DNA from 2 places in the Pseudoalteromonas sp. SG44-1 genome. Region 2 is predicted to be linked to the other one. Evidence: predicted binding sites of a transcription regulator. Region 2 holds the regulator's gene; the other holds the start of a gene.
The links. The regulator NrdR, encoded in region 2, represses ribonucleotide reductase genes. The targets are predictions, from matches to a motif close to AAACACNANATNTNGTGTTT.
Positions count from the first base shown of each region.

Region 1: the regulator NrdR is predicted to act here: its motif matches at 6,912-6,931, upstream of nrdA (class 1a ribonucleoside-diphosphate reductase subunit alpha).

Region 1 is NZ_JACJEW010000002.1:59,837-68,964, reverse strand. Features, by position in the region: gene H5187_RS01355 (TonB-dependent receptor domain-containing protein) at 1-2,363, opposite strand, end outside; gene H5187_RS01350 (YaeQ family protein) at 2,513-3,040, shown strand; gene yfaE (class I ribonucleotide reductase maintenance protein YfaE) at 3,045-3,317, opposite strand; gene nrdB (class Ia ribonucleoside-diphosphate reductase subunit beta) at 3,317-4,447, opposite strand; gene nrdA (class 1a ribonucleoside-diphosphate reductase subunit alpha) at 4,517-6,799, opposite strand; gene H5187_RS01330 (HAD family hydrolase) at 7,201-7,884, opposite strand; gene ubiG (bifunctional 2-polyprenyl-6-hydroxyphenol methylase/3-demethylubiquinol 3-O-methyltransferase UbiG) at 7,884-8,594, opposite strand; gene gyrA (DNA topoisomerase (ATP-hydrolyzing) subunit A) at 8,774-9,128, shown strand, end outside.
Region 2 is NZ_JACJEW010000021.1:17,757-26,884, reverse strand. Features, by position in the region: gene thrA (bifunctional aspartate kinase/homoserine dehydrogenase I) at 1-171, shown strand, start outside; gene thrB (homoserine kinase) at 181-1,107, shown strand; gene thrC (threonine synthase) at 1,126-2,409, shown strand; gene glyA (serine hydroxymethyltransferase) at 3,145-4,401, shown strand; gene nrdR (transcriptional regulator NrdR) at 4,504-4,953, shown strand; gene ribD (bifunctional diaminohydroxyphosphoribosylaminopyrimidine deaminase/5-amino-6-(5-phosphoribosylamino)uracil reductase RibD) at 4,955-6,097, shown strand; gene H5187_RS11385 (riboflavin synthase) at 6,110-6,763, shown strand; gene ribBA (bifunctional 3,4-dihydroxy-2-butanone-4-phosphate synthase/GTP cyclohydrolase II) at 6,793-7,905, shown strand; gene ribE (6,7-dimethyl-8-ribityllumazine synthase) at 8,007-8,471, shown strand; gene nusB (transcription antitermination factor NusB) at 8,487-8,897, shown strand; gene thiL (thiamine-phosphate kinase) at 8,942-9,128, shown strand, end outside.

The DNA of each region.
Region 1 (9,128 bases), on a different contig from region 2:
GGTAGTGGCGCTTCATCTTTAATAAATGAACTATGTACAAAACCCAGTTCATCCGTAATATTATCAACGTTGATATAAAACTGTGTATCTACCGGACCGACACTTAATTGGTAATTTGCTTGCGCATCAAACAGTGTATAGCTATCAGTTGCGGTTTCATAAGCCGTAATATCACGTTGTTCAAAGTAGTGTGTGCCAGTTAAGCTGAACTGCCAATCACTGATATTATACTGTAATTCTGAACCTAACTTATTTGCCGGAATACGCGGTAAATACCCTTCATCATCAGCAAGTTTTGCAGTGGTTGAGTCACCAAATACTTTTACCATCGCATTTGAATTTAATTGATAATGTGCGTCAAATTCAATGCCGTATAATTTCGCATCTTTACTGACAAATTGATAAACAGCCATACCATCATCGTGGCCAGGCTCTGCAGCTTCAAGGCCGTGCTCTTCATCAAACACTAACCCCGTGTTCTGCTGATAGTAAAAATTGGCAATGTCGTTATAGAAAAAGTTAACCGTATAACCAAAATCGCCACTAAAGCGTCTAAAGCCAAAATCAATATTGGTTGATGTTTCTTGTTTGATATTTTCAGGTTCGAAGTGAATTTCACCGTCTTCTATCGCGTAGCCTAAACCAAGCTCATAGGTGCCAGTTGCAATATGGACACCATTTGATAATAGCTCGGCTGATAACGGTGCGCGTTCAGAGTGTGACACGCTCAGCGCAATACTTTGTCCGGGTGTATATTGCCAAATAGCGCCTGCTGAAGCGCTCAGATTAGTAAAGCTTTTACTGTAAGGCGTTATTTCATTGGCGTGTTCATCAGTATGATCATCTTCATGGTCATGGTCATGGTCATGGTCATGCGCAGCAGCACCGACATTACTATCAATATTATAATCTTCAATACGCGCACCTAATTCTAATGTCACGTTGCCAAACTGTTTTTCTTCGAGGATAAATAATGCATGAGTAGTCGTTTTGCTCGCGGGTGTGAAGGCTTCTTCACCATCGGCATCATAATCAGAGTCACTAAAATGATAACCAGCCATACCATGCCAATTACCTAACTTATGCTCGATATTTAAACGTGCTTCAGTGGTTTCATTACTAAAGATAGTACCGATCGCGCCATCTTCAATTTCAGCATGGCGATAATCAGTATAACCTAGACGTAAATTAATAGTTTCAATCCAGTTGTTGTGTAATGCATAGCTCATCAAACCTTGCCAGCGATCTTGTTCTACACGCGCATAAACGGCTTCTTCTTCGCCTTCATCATGGTCGTGTTCGTGATCATGGCCATGTTCATGTTCATGGCTATGTGCTGGAATACCGTAGTCGGTTTCAATACGGCCATAAGAAACACCTAGCGTTAAATGCTCACCTACATAGCTGGTACCAAAGTTAACGGTTTGGCTATCAATAAAGGTATTTTTTACCGAGGTGGCTGTTTCATGCTCTTCTTCGTCATGACCCTCATGATCTTCGTGCTCTTCTTCAGGTAAGTTAAAACGCGGAGTTTGGTAGTCATCACCAGTGCGTTTGGTACCGTCAAAATGGAAGTTAAAGTTGTTATGGCCCGTCTCAAGCTTGGCAGCATAGGTGTTGGCATTTGAAACCGTGTCATGGCTGTATTCAACAGCCCCAGTTAACTGCTCGATATTATCAGTTGGAATGCGGTTATCTACTACGTTAACTACGCCACCAATCGCGCCTGAGCCATAAAGTAGCGTAGCTGGGCCACGCAAAACTTCAATCTGTTCTGCAGCTAGGCTGTCATTCGATGTTGCGTGATCTGGGCCAATACGTGACGCATCGCTGCTGTCTAAGCCATTTTGGGTGATTTTAACGCGAGGGCCATCTAGGCCACGGATTATAGGGCTAGATGAAACAGGGCCAAAATAGCTGGCATTAACACCCGGAAGGCCTTTGAGCGTTTCGCCTAACGTGGGTTTTGCTTTATTGCGCAGTTCATCACCACTGAGTACACTCACTGGTGAAATCATCTCTAAGCTATTTTTATGCAGGGCGGAGGCATACACAACGACAGATTCAACTGACGTAGGTACAAGCGTGATATTTAGAGCAGAACTGGTTTCAGTTACTTGAACTCTAGCATCAACAAAATTATTTTTACTAATATGTAATTGGCTATTAGCATCAATATTAATACTAAATCGGCCATTCTCGTCAGTTTTAATTGACTGTGCTTTACCGTGTACGTGCACATCGGCATAGCTGAGTGGTTGCTTGTTATTGTCAAAAACTTGCCCAGTTACCAGCGCAGCATGAGCAGAAAAAGAGCTTAAAGCAGTGATAATTGCAGTTGATATTAATGAATGTCGGATCATGGTTACTACGTTGTTGCTATTATGTTGTGATATAATATAACACCATCATTTGTGCTGATCAATAATGTTATACCATAACTTTAAAATAAACGTGCTTATATCAGATTGGGCTATACTCAATAGGAGTAACGGCGAGACTGGTGAATATTATGTCTGATAAAACACGTATTTTTAAAGCACGATTTAGCATAGCTGATCTGCGTCATCAGCGTAATCACAAAGAAATTTTTACCACAGCGTTGACTAAAAATGAAACACTGGAGCATTTTGTTTTAAAGCTGTTAGGCTATTGTATTTTATCTTATGACAGCCATGCAGTGCTTAATAAACTTGCTGATAAACTACAGCCAGATGTAGGAATTCAAGCGTTGGATGAACATTATAAAACCTGGTTAAGTGTTGATAAACCTGACCTTGATGAATTAGTTAAGATCGCTAAGCAAGTGGATGAATTATTAATATTAACAACGGGCAATAGTGAATGGTTAACGCAATCTCAGTCACGGTTAAAGTTATTTGATAATAGCCATATTATTGAGATTGACCAGCAGTTTATTGATGATATTCAGGTGGATTTAACCCGCAGTTTAAATTGGGATGTAACCATAGATGAAAGTAGTTTAATGATCAGTGATAAAATACATTGCTATGAAACAAAGCAGTTTGACTGGCATTAATAAATTACTTCAAATTGAGAGTGATATTGCCATCGGGTTTACAGCAGCACAGCAGTACTTCTCCATCACGTACAAAGGCGAGTGGTTCTTCGTTATAGGTGACTTGCCCTGCTACTAGGGTTGCTCTACAGGCACCACAATATCCTTCTCTACACTGAAAAGGAATTTCATATTGCTGTTGTTCTAGGCAGTCTAAAAGGGAATGACAGCCAGTGTCAAAATCTACACACTGGCTATTATCTGCAAAGTGGATCTTTGCAGTTTTGTTGCTGGTCATTAGAGATCGAAGTCACCGAAATCAGAGGCATTAACTTGAGAGTCAATTTGGCCTACAAGGTATGAGCTGATCTCCGCTTCTTGTGGAGCAACTTGTACATTGTCTGACACTAACCATGAATTGATCCATGGGATAGGGTTACTGCTGGTTTTAAACTGTGTTGGTAAACCAACAGCAGTCATACGAGCATTAGTAATGTACTCAACGTATTGGCATAAAATATCTTTGTTTAAGCCAATCATTGAACCATCTTTAAACAGGTATTCAGCCCATTCTTTTTCTTGTTCAGCAGCATCAACAAACATCTTGATCGCTTCATCACGACACTGGGCTGCTACGATAGCCATTTCAGGATCGTCTTTACCATCTTGCATAATATTCAAAATATGCTGAGTACCAGAAAGATGAAGCGCTTCATCACGGGCGATCAGCTTAATAATTTTAGCGTTACCTTCCATTAATTCTCGCTCTGCAAACGCAAATGAACAGGCAAAACTGACATAAAAACGGATCGCTTCTAAGATATTCACTGACATCATTGCAAGGTATAAAAGCTTTTTAAGTTCAAATAAACTGATATGAACTGTTTCGCCATTAAGTTCATGTTTACCTTCACCGTATAAGTTATACACAGCCACTTTATTAATTAATTCATCGTAATATTTAGTTACGGCATCAGCACGTTCACTGATCTTTTCGTTACTAACGATATCATCAAAAATAAGCTCAGGGGCTTGGGTAACGTTACGAATAATATGTGTATATGAACGGCTATGGATTGTTTCACTAAATGCCCATGTTTCAATCCAGGTCTCAAGTTCTGGGATCGACACAATTGGCAGTAACGCAACATTAGGCGAGCGACCTTGCACACTATCAAGTAAGGTTTGATATTTTAAGTTACTTAAAAATATATGTTTTTCGTGATCAGGTAAGGCCTGAAAATCTAACCGATCTTTACTTACATCGACTTCTTCAGGACGCCAAAAAAACGATAGTTGTTTTTCAATTAGCTTTTCGAAAATAGGGTACTTCTGTTGATCATAACGCGATACGTTAACGGTTTGGCCGAAAAACATCGGTTCTTGTAGTTGGTTATTATGGTTTCGGCTAAAAGTAGTATAAGACATAAGATCACTCAAAAAACGAACAGGGCAAAGCGGGCGTATAGCCCGCTTCCAATTTATATTTATTACCGATTAGATTTTACACGCACCGCCTGCACAATCATCATCTTCCACTTCTGGTGTATCTTCTTGCATATCAGATGCACCATCACGGGTGTTATGGTAGTAAAGGGTTTTAACGCCAAGTTTGTAAGCACCCAGTAAATCTTGTAATAAGACCTTCATTGGTACTTTACCACCTTCAAACTTATTTGGATCGTAGTTAGTATTGGCAGAAATTGTTTGGTCAACAAACTTTTGCATAATACCCACTAATTCTAAATAACCTTTATTTGATGGGATATCCCACAATAATTCATAATTATTTTTAAGGCGTTCATACTCAGGTACAACTTGTTTTAAAATACCATCTTTACTGGCTTTAACACTGATATGACCACGTGGTGGTTCAATACCATTAGTTGCATTTGAAATTTGCGACGATGTCTCAGATGGCATCAACGCAGATAACGTTGAGTTACGCATACCATGCTCTTTGATATTGGCACGTAATGTATCCCAATCTAAATGCAATGGTTCATCACAAATTTTATCCAAATCACGTTTGTACGTATCGGTTGGCATAATACCTTGCGAATACGTTGTTTCGTTAAATTTAGGACATGCACCACGTTCTTTAGCCAGTTCATTTGAGGCTTTCATTAGGTAATACTGAATTGCTTCAAATGTTTTGTGAGTCAATGCATTGGCACTGCCATCAGAATAACGTTTGCCATTTTTAGCAAGGTAATATGCGTAGTTGATTACGCCTATTCCGAGTGTACGACGGCCCATAGTTGCATTATGTGCTGCTGGCACCGGGTAGTCTTGGAAATCCAGTAAGTTATCAAGTGCACGTACCGCAAGTTCTGCAAGCTCTTCAAGTTCATCCAGTGACTCAATCGCACCTAAGTTAAAGGCCGACAGCGTACACAGTGCAATTTCACCTTCTTCATCATTAACATTGTTAAGTGGTTTAGTTGGCAATGCAATTTCTAAACATAAGTTAGATTGGCGAATTGGTGCCACTTTAGCAATGAACGGGCTGTGTGTATTACAGTGGTCAACGTTTTGTAAATAGATGCGGCCAGTGCTAGCACGCTCTTGTGCAAACATTGAAAACAGCTCAATAGCTTTAATACGTTTTTTACGAATTGACTCGTCTTGTTCATATTGTACGTAAAGACGATCAAATTCATCTTGATCTTCAAAAAATGCATCATATAAACCAGGCACATCAGACGGGCTGAATAATGTGATGTAATCATCTTTGATCAAACGTGAGTACATTAGTTTATTAAACTGTACACCGTAATCTAAATGACGAACGCGGTTATCATCAACACCACGGTTGTTTTTAAGCACTAATAAGTTTTCAACTTCTAGATGCCAAAGTGGATAGAACAGGGTTGCTGCGCCACCACGGACACCACCTTGCGAACAACTTTTAACAGCCGTTTGAAAGTGCTTATAAAACGGGATACAACCGGTGTGGTATGCTTCACCATTGCGAATAGGGCTACCTAGTGCGCGAATACGACCAGCATTAATACCAATACCTGCACGTTGCGATACGTATTTTACAATCGCTGATGAGGTTGCATTAATTGAATCTAGGCTGTCACCGCATTCAATCAGTACACATGAACTGAATTGACGCGTAGGGGTACGAACTCCCGCCATAATAGGCGTAGGTAATGAAATTTTGAACAATGACACCGCATCGTAAAAACGCTTTATGTAGTCTAAACGCGTTTCTTTTGGGTAATCAGAGAACAAGCTGGCTGCAACTAAAATATATAAAAACTGTGCGCTTTCATAAATTTCACCCGTAACACGGTTTTGTACTAAATATTTACCTTCAAGCTGTTTAACAGCAGCATAGCTGAAGTTTAAATCACGTCCATGATCAAGGTATTCATCCAGTTGATCAATTTCTTGCTCTGTGTAGTCAGCTAGTAAGTGTGCATCGTAACGCTTATCTTCAACTAACTTAACGATATGATCATACAAGCGCGGTGGCTCAAATTGACCATAGGCTTTTTTACGCAAATGGAATACAGCTAAGCGGGCTGATAAATATTGATAATCAGGCGACTCTTTAGAGATCTGATCAGCGGCCGCTTTGATGATGGTTTCATGGATGTCTTCAGTACGAATACCATCATAAAACTGGATGTGCGATTTCAGCTCAACTTGTGAGACAGACACATTATTTAGACCTTCGGCGGCCCAAGCAATAACGCGATGGATCTTATCTAAATCAAGTGACTCTTTACGGCCGTCACGTTTGCTTACAGATAGCTGTTGGTTCATAGTTTTGCCTGTATTCCTTGGGATATAATATTTTTTAGTGACACATTTTTCTGAAAATAAATTTTTTATTGCAATAAAACTGTATTAGCGCGAATTTAATTGAATAACATTTAGCCACAACATCTGGTGTTCATCAAATTCTAGATCACAAGATAGTGTGGTATGCGATCATTTGCAAGGGGCATAAACGCCCCTAATTGTGGATAACGTTGGGATAACATGCTTGTGTTAGTAGCCATTAACCTTTGACCATCTGATTAAAATGAAATTTATAAAAATCAACTGATGATCGATTAAATTTACGCATTTTAAAAATAAATTTTGGCTGCTTTTTTTATCAACAAACAATGTGCAAAAAGTAACACGATCACAATATGTAGTGGTTAAAATTTAACATGGCACTATATATGGTTAAATGCATCAATAGGTGATTGCCAATTAAAATCGGCTTGCCAACTCAATGCCTCAGCTTCACTAGGGATGTAGCCCCACAACGCAGCAGCGCTGTGCATGTTTGCAGCCTTGGCTGCAATTATGTCACGCTGCGCATCACCGATATACAAACAACGATTCGGATCAACATCTAACAGTTGGGCTGTATGCAGTAAAGGTAAAGGAGATGGTTTAGCGATATCGAGGGTGTCACCACTGACAATTGCTTGTGCATCTTTGAGTTCAGCAATTGCAGCAACTAATGGAATAGTCAAAAACTCAGGTTTATTAGTCATGATCCCCCATTTGATCTGTTGTTGATCAAGTGCGATTAATAATTGTGCAATTCCAGTAAAGCATTGACTATGGGTGGCAATATTATCTGCGTAGGCCGTTAATAGCTGCTGGCGTAAGTCAGCTTGATTTGGGTGATCGTGCCATTGCTGACCAAATCCAGCTGCAAGCAGCGCCATTGCACCGTTAGAAGCTGCAGGACGATATATATCAGCGGTTACTAATGGTTGGTTATGATCAGCGAGTACGTAATTTAGCGCAGCCCCTAAATCATCTGCGGTATCGAGTAATGTACCGTCTAAATCAAAAATAAAGGCGTCGTAATCAATTGCGGGGGTTGCTGTGTTAAAACCAGCCATTACGCTAGTTTCTCAAAATGCAGAATATAATTAACGCTTACATCGGTATTTAAGCTGTACTGCTTTGATAAAGGGTTATAACTCAATCCCGCACTAGCACGTACTTTGAGGCCTGCTTGTTCTGCCCATGCAATGAGTTGTGCTGGTTTGATAAACTTTTTGTGATCATGGGTTCCATCAGGCACCATCTTCAATAATTTTTCTGCCCCGATAATTGCGTACAAATATGCTTTTGGGGTTTTGTTTAATGTAGAGAAAAATACATCAGCACCAGGTTTCGCTAATTCTGCTACTGCATGAATGATAGATGCAGGGTCTGGCACATGCTCTAACATTTCCATACAAGTAATAGTATCAAAGCGGGCAGGGTGTTCGCTGGCATACTGTTCGGCAGGTATTTTTATATAGTCAACGTTTACACCGGTTTCTAAACTGTGCAGTTTCGCAACGGTTAACGGCTCTTGACCCATATCAATACCAGTCACATGTGCGCCCATTCGCGCCATACTTTCACTCAATATACCGCCACCACAGCCGACATCGAGTGTTTCTTTGTCGAATAAGCCTTTGGCCTTGTCGGCAATAAAATCTAATCTTAATGGATTAATTTCATGAAGGGGTTTAAATTCGCCTTCACGATCCCACCAACGCTCAGCGATGGCTTCAAACTTTGCAATTTCTGCACTATCTACATTTTGATGTTCGGTCATAAAAAACTTCCTCGTCAATCTCAGGCCATTATATAGGGGTAAATTAATAAATCGCAAAGATTTAGCGCCTGTAAATCTAAATTAATTGTGGTAGCATGACTTGGTAATAATAACTAAATCCCCGCAAGCGCCCATATGTGGCACTTTCGTGGGTCAATACTGAAGGAATGTGATATCAAATGACTGATTTCGCCAATGAAATTCTGCCAGTCAATATTGAAGACGAGTTAAAAAACTCCTATTTAGATTACGCAATGAGCGTAATAGTAGGACGAGCACTACCAGACGTACGTGATGGTTTAAAACCTGTTCACCGCCGCGTTTTGTTTGCTATGAACGAGCTTAATAATGATTGGAATAAGCCTTACAAAAAATCAGCCCGTGTGGTTGGTGATGTAATTGGTAAATACCATCCCCATGGCGACAGTGCGGTGTATGACACAATCGTACGTATGGCCCAGCCATTCTCTTTACGTTATATGTTAGTTGACGGCCAAGGTAACTTTGGTTCAGTTGATGGTGACTCAGCAGCAG
Region 2 (9,128 bases):
GCGGTAGATGAAAAGCATGCTCTGGCTGTTATTCGTGATGGCGAAAATGCCTTAGCAATTTTGAGTGCATACTATCAACCACGTCCATTTGTTATTCGTGGTTATGGTGCCGGCTCAGCAGTGACTGCGGCCGGGGTATTTGCTGACATTTTAAAAACGTTATCGCGCTAGGAGAGTATAATGATCGAAGTATATGCTCCAGCCTCAATCGGTAATTTTGCAGTTGGTTTTGATGCCTTAGGTGCTGCGCTTGCTCCTATTGATGGCACGTTATTAGGTGATGTTGTTGCGGTAAGTCCTAGCGAGCTTGACGAATTTATATGCTCTGGCGATTACGCAGATAAACTACCAAGCGATGCCAGTGAAAATTTAGCGTATCAGTGTTTAGTGAATTTTCGTGAACATGTAGCGCCAACCATGCCAAGCGTTAAACTGGAATTAAAAAAGAACTTACCAATTGGCTCGGGTCTTGGTTCAAGTGCTTGCTCTGTAGTAGCCACATTTGCGGCGCTGGATCAGTTTGCAGGTACTGCACTGAGCCAAGTGCAGTTAATTGAATTAATGGCTGATTTTGAAGCGATTGTCAGTGGCGGTCGTCATTACGACAATATCACTCCGTGTTACTTGGGTGGTTTGCAGCTTACTGGTGATTTAATTCCAAATAAATCAATTGCTTTACCGGTTGATGAGCGTTGGTATTACGTAGCGGCTTTTCCTGGTTTTTCACTTAATACCGCTAAAGCGCGTTCAGTGTTACCAAAACAGCTAAGTATGCATGCGAGCGTTGAATTTGCGCAGCGCTTATCAGCGTTTAGTACTTTATTGTTAACTAGCCGATTTGATGAAGCACTCTCAATCATGAGTGATGAAATAGCGGAGCCGCATCGTGCGCCACTGATCAACGGTTTTAGTGAAGCTAAAGCGGCGCTGCCAGAGTTTGGTGCTGAGATTGTCAGTATCTCAGGTGCTGGTCCTACATTATTTACCGTGTGCAAAACGCTTGAAGCTGCACAGCAATGCGCACAGTGGCTTGAACAAAACTATATTAATGAGCAAGGCTTCTGCCACATTTGTAAACTCGATAACGCCGGCACGCGTCAGCTATAAGAATTTAAGGAACTAATAATGCAATTACATAATTTAAAAGATGATTCTCAAAAAGTGTCGTTTGTTGAAGCGGTTAAAACAGGTTTAGGACGTAATCAAGGAGTATTTTTCCCTGAATCGCTCGCGCCTTTAGCTGATGTTGATAGTTTACTCGATATGGACTTTGTTACTCGTAGCAGTAAGATTTTATCGCATTTGATTGGTGATGAATTACCTGCTGATACGGTTGCACAAATGGTGCAAAATGCCTTTAACTTTCCTGTTAAATTAGTTGAAGTTGAAGACAATATTTATTGTTTAGAGTTGTTCCATGGGCCAACGCTTGCATTCAAAGACTTTGGCGGTCGCTTTATGGCTGAGTGCTTGGCACAATTTAGCCAAGGTGAAAAAACCACAATACTCACAGCAACCTCAGGGGACACTGGGGCAGCTGTTGCGCATGCGTTCTATAACAAGCCAAATATTGATGTGGTTATCCTGTTTCCAAAAGGTAAAATCTCATTAGCACAGCAAAAATTGTTTACTACTTTGGGTAATAATATCCATTGCTACGCTGTAGATGGTAGCTTTGATGATTGCCAAGCGATGGTTAAAAATGCCTTTTTAGATGATGAAGTTAAATCTCGCTTAGGTTTAAATTCAGCTAATTCTATCAATATAAGTCGCCTTGTTGCACAAGTATGTTATTACTTTGAAGCAATAGCGCAATTACCAAAAGAGCAGCGCGCCAAAGCACATATCTCAATACCTAGTGGTAACTTTGGTAATGTATGTGCGGCGATGATCGGTGCGGTGATTGGTTTACCGGTCGCTAAACTTAGCGCTACAACCAATCAAAATGACACTGTACCGCGCTTTATCCTTGATAAAAACTGGGCGCCTAATGCCACAATCGAGTCATTGTCTAATGCCATGGATGTGAGTAAACCTAATAATTGGCCACGTGTACAAACCATGCTTGATAACAAATGGTTTAGTTATGATGATTTTTATTCAACTAGTGTTGATGAAAATGATACCCAAGCAGTGATGAAAAAAATTCATCAAACAGGCTATGTTGCAGAACCACATACAGCGATTGCTTATCAGGGCCTAAAAGCTAACTTAGCAACTGATTCTGCTGGTATTTTTCTGGCAACAGCGCATCCGGCTAAGTTTAAAGAAAGTGTTGAAGAGATTTTAAATATTGAACTTGAAATGCCAAAACCACTAGCTGATGCATTAGCTAAACCATGCTTAGCCGAGGATATCGCAGATGATTACGATATCCTGCGTGAAATATTATTAGCTAAACTAGGTTAGTTTTTACCCGCTAAGTAAAACTAAAAATAAACGGCATATGTGAAAGCAATGTCGTTTTTTATTGCTTTAAATTGTACTTAATAGCAGTAATGGAAAATTAAACTATTGAACGTGAACGGCGGTTTAGCACTCGTAAACAAAAAATTAAAATGGCTATAAGGCAGATCATAATCCCTGCAAGTATAACTAATTCATTCGCTACCCAATGGATTAGGAGTAATCCGCACATAAATAAAATAAATGGTTTAAATTCATAATAATAAAAGTGTTTGTTAACTTTAATGCGATTTACTTTATGATCTTTACGCCGTGAATTTGAGCGTAATCGCCAAATATTGGCACCATTGAAGAATAAAAAAATACCAATGGCTGTTGGTAAAACAGTGCTGAAAAGTAAAATGCAAAGTCCGCCAACAATGACATAACAATAAGGAATTGATTCGTAGATAGGTTTAGCTAGCATAGTAAATTAGTTCATCATCCATGATTACATTGGTATCATAATAGTGTAAACAATCGCGAATGCAACAGATTAAGGTATAAATAATGTAAATGTTATTTGCTTTTATTCATTAAAATTTCTGATGCTTTAATAAAAAAATATCATTACAAAAACACTGTGAATTAAATTCAATCCCTGTTTAAATATGTTCATCTTTACACCATAGGCAAATTGACGTTTTCAGCGTATAATTCAGCCTTCAAAATACCATACACGTTGCCCTAGGAGCCCCCATGTTAGAACGTAGCATGAATATTTCGGATTTCGATCCAGAGTTATTTGAAGCAATCACTAAAGAGACTGCTCGCCAAGAAGAACACATCGAGCTTATCGCATCTGAGAACTACTGTAGCCCACGCGTACTAGAAGCGCAGGGTTCACAGCTAACAAACAAATATGCTGAAGGTTATCCGGGCAAGCGTTACTACGGTGGTTGTGAGCATGTTGACGTGGTTGAACAACTAGCGATTGACCGTGCAAACGAATTGTTTGGTTCAGATTATGCTAACGTTCAGCCTCACGCAGGTTCACAAGCAAATGCTGCTGTGTTCTTAGCTTTATTAGATGCTGGCGATACAGTGTTAGGTATGAGCTTAGCTCATGGTGGTCACTTAACGCATGGTTCACATGTAAGCTTCTCTGGTAAGCTTTATAACGCAATCCAATACGGACTTGACGAAGCGACTGGCGAGATTGATTACGCACAAGTTGAAGCACTTGCACTTGAGCACAAACCAAAAATGATCATCGGTGGTTTCTCAGCATACTCAGGTATTGTTGATTGGGCTAAATTCCGTGAAATCGCTGACAAAGTAGGCGCTTACTTGTTTGTTGATATGGCTCACGTTGCAGGTCTTATTGCTGCTGGTGTTTACCCAAGCCCAGTACCACATGCACACGTTGTTACTACAACTACGCATAAGACATTAGCTGGCCCTCGTGGTGGTTTGATTATTTCTGCTTGTGGCGACGAAGCTATTTATAAAAAGCTTAACAGTGCAGTATTCCCTGGTGGTCAAGGTGGTCCTTTATGTCACATTATCGCTGCCAAAGCAGTGGCATTTAAAGAAGCATTACAACCAGAGTTTAAAGTATACCAAACTCAAGTTGTGAAAAATGCTAAAGCTATGGTTGCAGTAATGCAAGAGCGCGGTTATAAGATCGTATCTGATAAAACAGAAAACCACTTGTTCTTACTTGATCTAATTGATAAAGACATCACTGGTAAAGACGCAGATGCGGCTTTAGGTAATGCTAATATCACCGTAAATAAAAACTCAGTACCAAATGACCCACGTTCACCGTTTGTAACGTCTGGTTTACGTATTGGTTCACCGGCAATCACACGCCGTGGTTTTAAAGAAGCAGAGTCTAAAGAGCTTGCTGGCTGGATCTGTGACGTACTAGACAACATCAACGATGAGTCAGTACAAGCACAAGTAAAAGAGAAAGTTAAAGCAATCTGTAAAAAATTACCTGTTTACGCTTAATTGAGTTACAAACAGTAATTTAGATCACAATAGCTTAGTTTTTTGCTATTATAAAGGCCGCCTAAAAGCGGCCTTTTTTGTTTTTAACGGAAGCTGATACCTATGCATTGTCCATTTTGCACCGCAAAAGATACCAAAGTGATTGACTCGCGTTTAGTGGGAGGTGGCCACCAAGTAAGGCGACGCCGTGAATGCAATGAATGTCATGAACGCTTTACTACCTTTGAAGGCGCAGAACTTGTAATGCCTCGGGTGATCAAACAAGACGGTAGCCGTGAACCTTTCAATGAAGATAAACTCCTTAATGGTCTACACCGTGCATTAGAAAAACGCCCCGTCAGTACCGAGCAAGTTGATGAAGTGGTCAATATTATTAAATCGCAATTACGTGCCACCGGCGAGCGTGAGATTTCCAGTCACCTGATTGGCGAATGCATTATGGAAGCGCTGAAAAAACTCGATAAAGTCGCTTACGTCAGATTTGCATCGGTATACCGTTCATTCGAAGATATTCGTGAATTTGGTGAAGAAATTGCCCGTTTGGGAGAGTGATATGAACCAATATCAGTTTAGCGAACAAGATTTCTCTTATATGACCCGAGCGATTGAGCTTGCCAAACAAGGATGCTTTACTACCACCCCAAACCCAAACGTTGGCTGTGTATTAGTAAAAAATGACGTTATTGTTGGTGAAGGTTTTCATCAAGTTGCCGGCCAAGGCCATGCTGAAGTGAATGCATTAGCAATGGCGGGTAGCCAAGCCTTTGGTGCAACTGCTTATGTCACGCTTGAACCTTGTAGCCATTTTGGTCGCACACCGCCGTGTGCCGAAGGTTTAAAAGCTGCTGGCGTGGTAAAAGTAATTGCTGCTATGGTTGATCCAAACCCGCAGGTGGCCGGTAAAGGTTTAGCTATTTTAGCGGACGCGGGCATTGAGGTTGCGTCAGGTTTGTTAGAACAACAAGCAAGGCTGTTAAACCGTGGCTTTTTAAAGCGCATGGAGCAAGGTATGCCATTTATTACCTGCAAAATGGCCGCAAGCCTTGATGGTAAAACGGCACTTAAAAACGGTCAAAGTAAGTGGATAACTGGCCCTAAGGCTCGCCAAGATGTGCAACTACAGCGCGCACAAAGCTGCGCTATTTTAACCGGCGCGGACACAGTATTAGTTGATAATGCAAAACTCAATGTTCGTGTTGATGAGCTGCCAGAGCCGTTACCAACGCAATTACCTGTACGCCAACCTGTACGTATTATTATTGATTCACAAAATCGTTTAACACCTGAGCTAGCATTATTTAGCATTGCCAGTGAAGTAATTATTATTACCACTGAACTTGATAAATCACAGCAATGGCCTCATTACGTAAGCCATATTGTAGTACCAGAAAAAAATAATAAAGTTGATTTAGTGGCTGCCATGAAACTTCTAGCGCAGCAACAGTTTAATCATATTTGGTTAGAGGCAGGGGCAACCTTAGCGGGCCAAATGACTGAATGTAATTTAATTGATGAATATATTGTTTATCTGGCGCCGAAGTTGTTAGGGAATGACGGCAAAAGCTTACTAAACTTTACAGAGCTGACAAGTATGCAAGACGTTGTTAATTTATCAATTAATGAGTGTGTGTGTATCGGTGACGATATTCGTATCACGGCGACACCACGCAAAGCCTCATCTAAACCAAATAATTAAAGAGTAACCACTATGTTTACTGGGATCATCGAAGCGACGGGCACTATTAGCGAGTTACAACAAAAGCAAGGCGATTTAGCTATCCGCATTAAAAGTAATAACCTTGATATGGCCGATGTAAATTTAGGCGATAGCATTGCAACTAATGGGGTTTGCTTAACGGTTGTGGCCAAGCACAGTGATGGATTTAGCGCTGACTTATCAAATGAGACGATCAGTTTAACGGGATTTGCTCACTATAAACAAGGGCAAACTGTAAACCTTGAGAAAGCCATGCAGCCAGTATCTCGTTTAGGTGGTCACTTAGTTTCAGGGCATGTTGATGGCATCGCGACTATTACCGCAATTACGCCTAATGCGCGTGCCGTTGAGTACTGGTTAAGCACCGATGTAGAACTAATGAAATATATTCCTTATAAAGGCTCGGTATGCATTGATGGTATTAGCCTAACAGTAAATGCAGTAGCAGATAATAAATTTAAACTGACAATTGTGCCGCACACTAGTGAGCAAACAACTATTGCTGATTTTAAAGTAGGCACGCAAGTGAACTTAGAAGTAGATCAAATCGCGCGTTATTTAGAGCGTTTGATCAAAGGGGCAGAGCAGCCAGCTAGTTCAGATATTTCGATGAGTTTACTCGCCCAAGCCGGTTTTATTAAATAAACGCACTCCACAACTTACACGAGCAGATTATGAATTTACACAGCGCACAAGAAATTATTGATGACATTAAAGCCGGTAAAATGGTTATTTTAATGGATGATGAAGACAGAGAAAATGAAGGCGATTTAATTATCGCAGCCGAGCACATTAGTGCTGAAGCGATCAATTTTATGGCCACTCATGGTCGCGGCTTAATTTGCCTAACAATGACTCAAGAGCGCTGTGAGCAACTTGATTTACCATTAATGGTAAAAAACAATGGTGCGGCATTTTCGACTAACTTTACGATGTCGATTGAAGCATCGAAAGGTGTGACTACGGGGATTTCTGCTGCTGATCGCGCTCGTACTGTGCAAGCTGCGATTGCCAAAGGTGCTGTACCAAGTGATATCGTTCAACCTGGGCATATCTTTCCTATTATGGCACAACCAGGTGGCGTATTAACGCGTGCCGGTCACACTGAAGCCGGTTGTGATTTAGCCCGCTTAGCCGGTTTAGAGCCTTCATCAGTAATTGTGGAAATTCTTAATGCTGATGGCACCATGGCGCGTCGTCCTGATTTAGAAGTATTTGCTGAGCAACATAATATCAAAATTGGCACTATTGCTGATTTAATTGAATACCGTAACATGAATGAAACCACCATTGAGCAAGTGGCAAAATGTAAGTTGCCAACCGTACATGGTGAGTTTGATTTAGTTACTTATAAAGATACCATTGACGGCCAGTTACATTATGCGCTGTTAAATGGTGAGGTTAAAACGAATGAACCAACCTTAGTACGGGTTCATTTAAAAAGTACCTTCAATGATATTTTGTTATCTGATCGCAGTGCCGATAGAAGCTGGGGCTTGTCAGATGCGATGGCTTATATTGCAAAGCATCAAGGTGTGTTAGTTATTCTAGGTAAGCAAGAATGCACCGAAGAACTAGAAGCGACAGTCAAAGCGTTTGCTGCAGAAGATGCTGGTGAGACGGTCGCGCATCGTAAATTCCAAGGTACTTCACGCACCGTAGGCGTAGGGTCACAAATTTTAGCTGACTTGGGCATTGAAAAAATGCGTTTGATGAGCTTGCCTAAAAAGTACCATGCGTTATCGGGCTTTCACTTAGAAGTGGTTGACTACGTAGAGCCACAATAAGCACAACGCTTAAACTAGGCTATTATTTTATTTATATGGTATGATACGCAGCAATTTTTGCGCAATCGCAACCGCTTGAACTTATTTTTTAGGGTTATCGAATGAAAATTATTGAAGGTAATAAATACGCTCCTGGCAAGAAATTCGCTATCGTTATTTCTCGTTTTAATGACTTTATTGGTAGCAGCCTATTAGCTGGTGCTGTTGATGAATTAAAACGTACTGGTGGTGTATCTGATGATGATATTACCGTAGTTTATGTACCAGGTGCGGTAGAATTACCTTTAGCGGCGAAACGCGTTGCAGCAAAAAAAGAGTATGATGCAATCATCGCTTTAGGCGTTGTGATCAGAGGTGGTACACCACATTTTGATCTTGTCGCTGGCGAATCAAATAAAGGCTTAGCGCAAGTGTCGCTTGAGTATGATATCCCGATTGCATTTGGCGTATTAACCACTGAAAGCATTGAGCAAGCGATTGAACGCGCTGGCACTAAAATGGGCAACAAAGGCGGCGAAGCTGCTTTAGGCGCACTTGAAATGGTTAATGTGTTAGATAAAATTTAAGTTTAAGGAATTTTTGTGAAACCAGCAGCAAGACGTAAAGCACGTATCTTAGCACTTCAAGCCGTTTATTCTTGGCAATTAAGTGGCAATGCCATTGCCGATATCGAACAACAAATGTTGATCGAAAACGATGTGACTAAAATTGATGTTGAATACTTTAAAGATCTTTCGCGTGGTGTTGCTATAAATCATAAGCAACTAGACGAAGCAGTATCGCCACATTTAACTCGTCCATTTAACGAGTTAGACCAAGTTGAACGCGCTATTTTACGTTTAAGCAGCTATGAGCTGAAATTCCGTGAAGATGTACCTTATAAAGTTGCTATCAACGAAGGTATTGAGCTTGCTAAGATATTTGGCGCTGAAGACAGCCATAAATTTGTTAATGGTGTACTTGATAAAGCGGTAAAGCATTTACGTAAGTAATGCGACCGTAAAAGGAGAGCCGGCATAGGCCGGCTTTTTTGTGTATGAAGGAATTTGAATTAATAAATCGCTACTTTAAAGGTCGTGGCATAATTCGTCGCGATGTTAATTTAGGGATTGGTGACGATTGTGCATTGGTTACTGTTCCTGAAAATTGTCAGTTAGCGATTACCACCGATACACTGGTAGCAGGCGTACACTTTTTTGATGACATCGATCCGCGTGCATTAG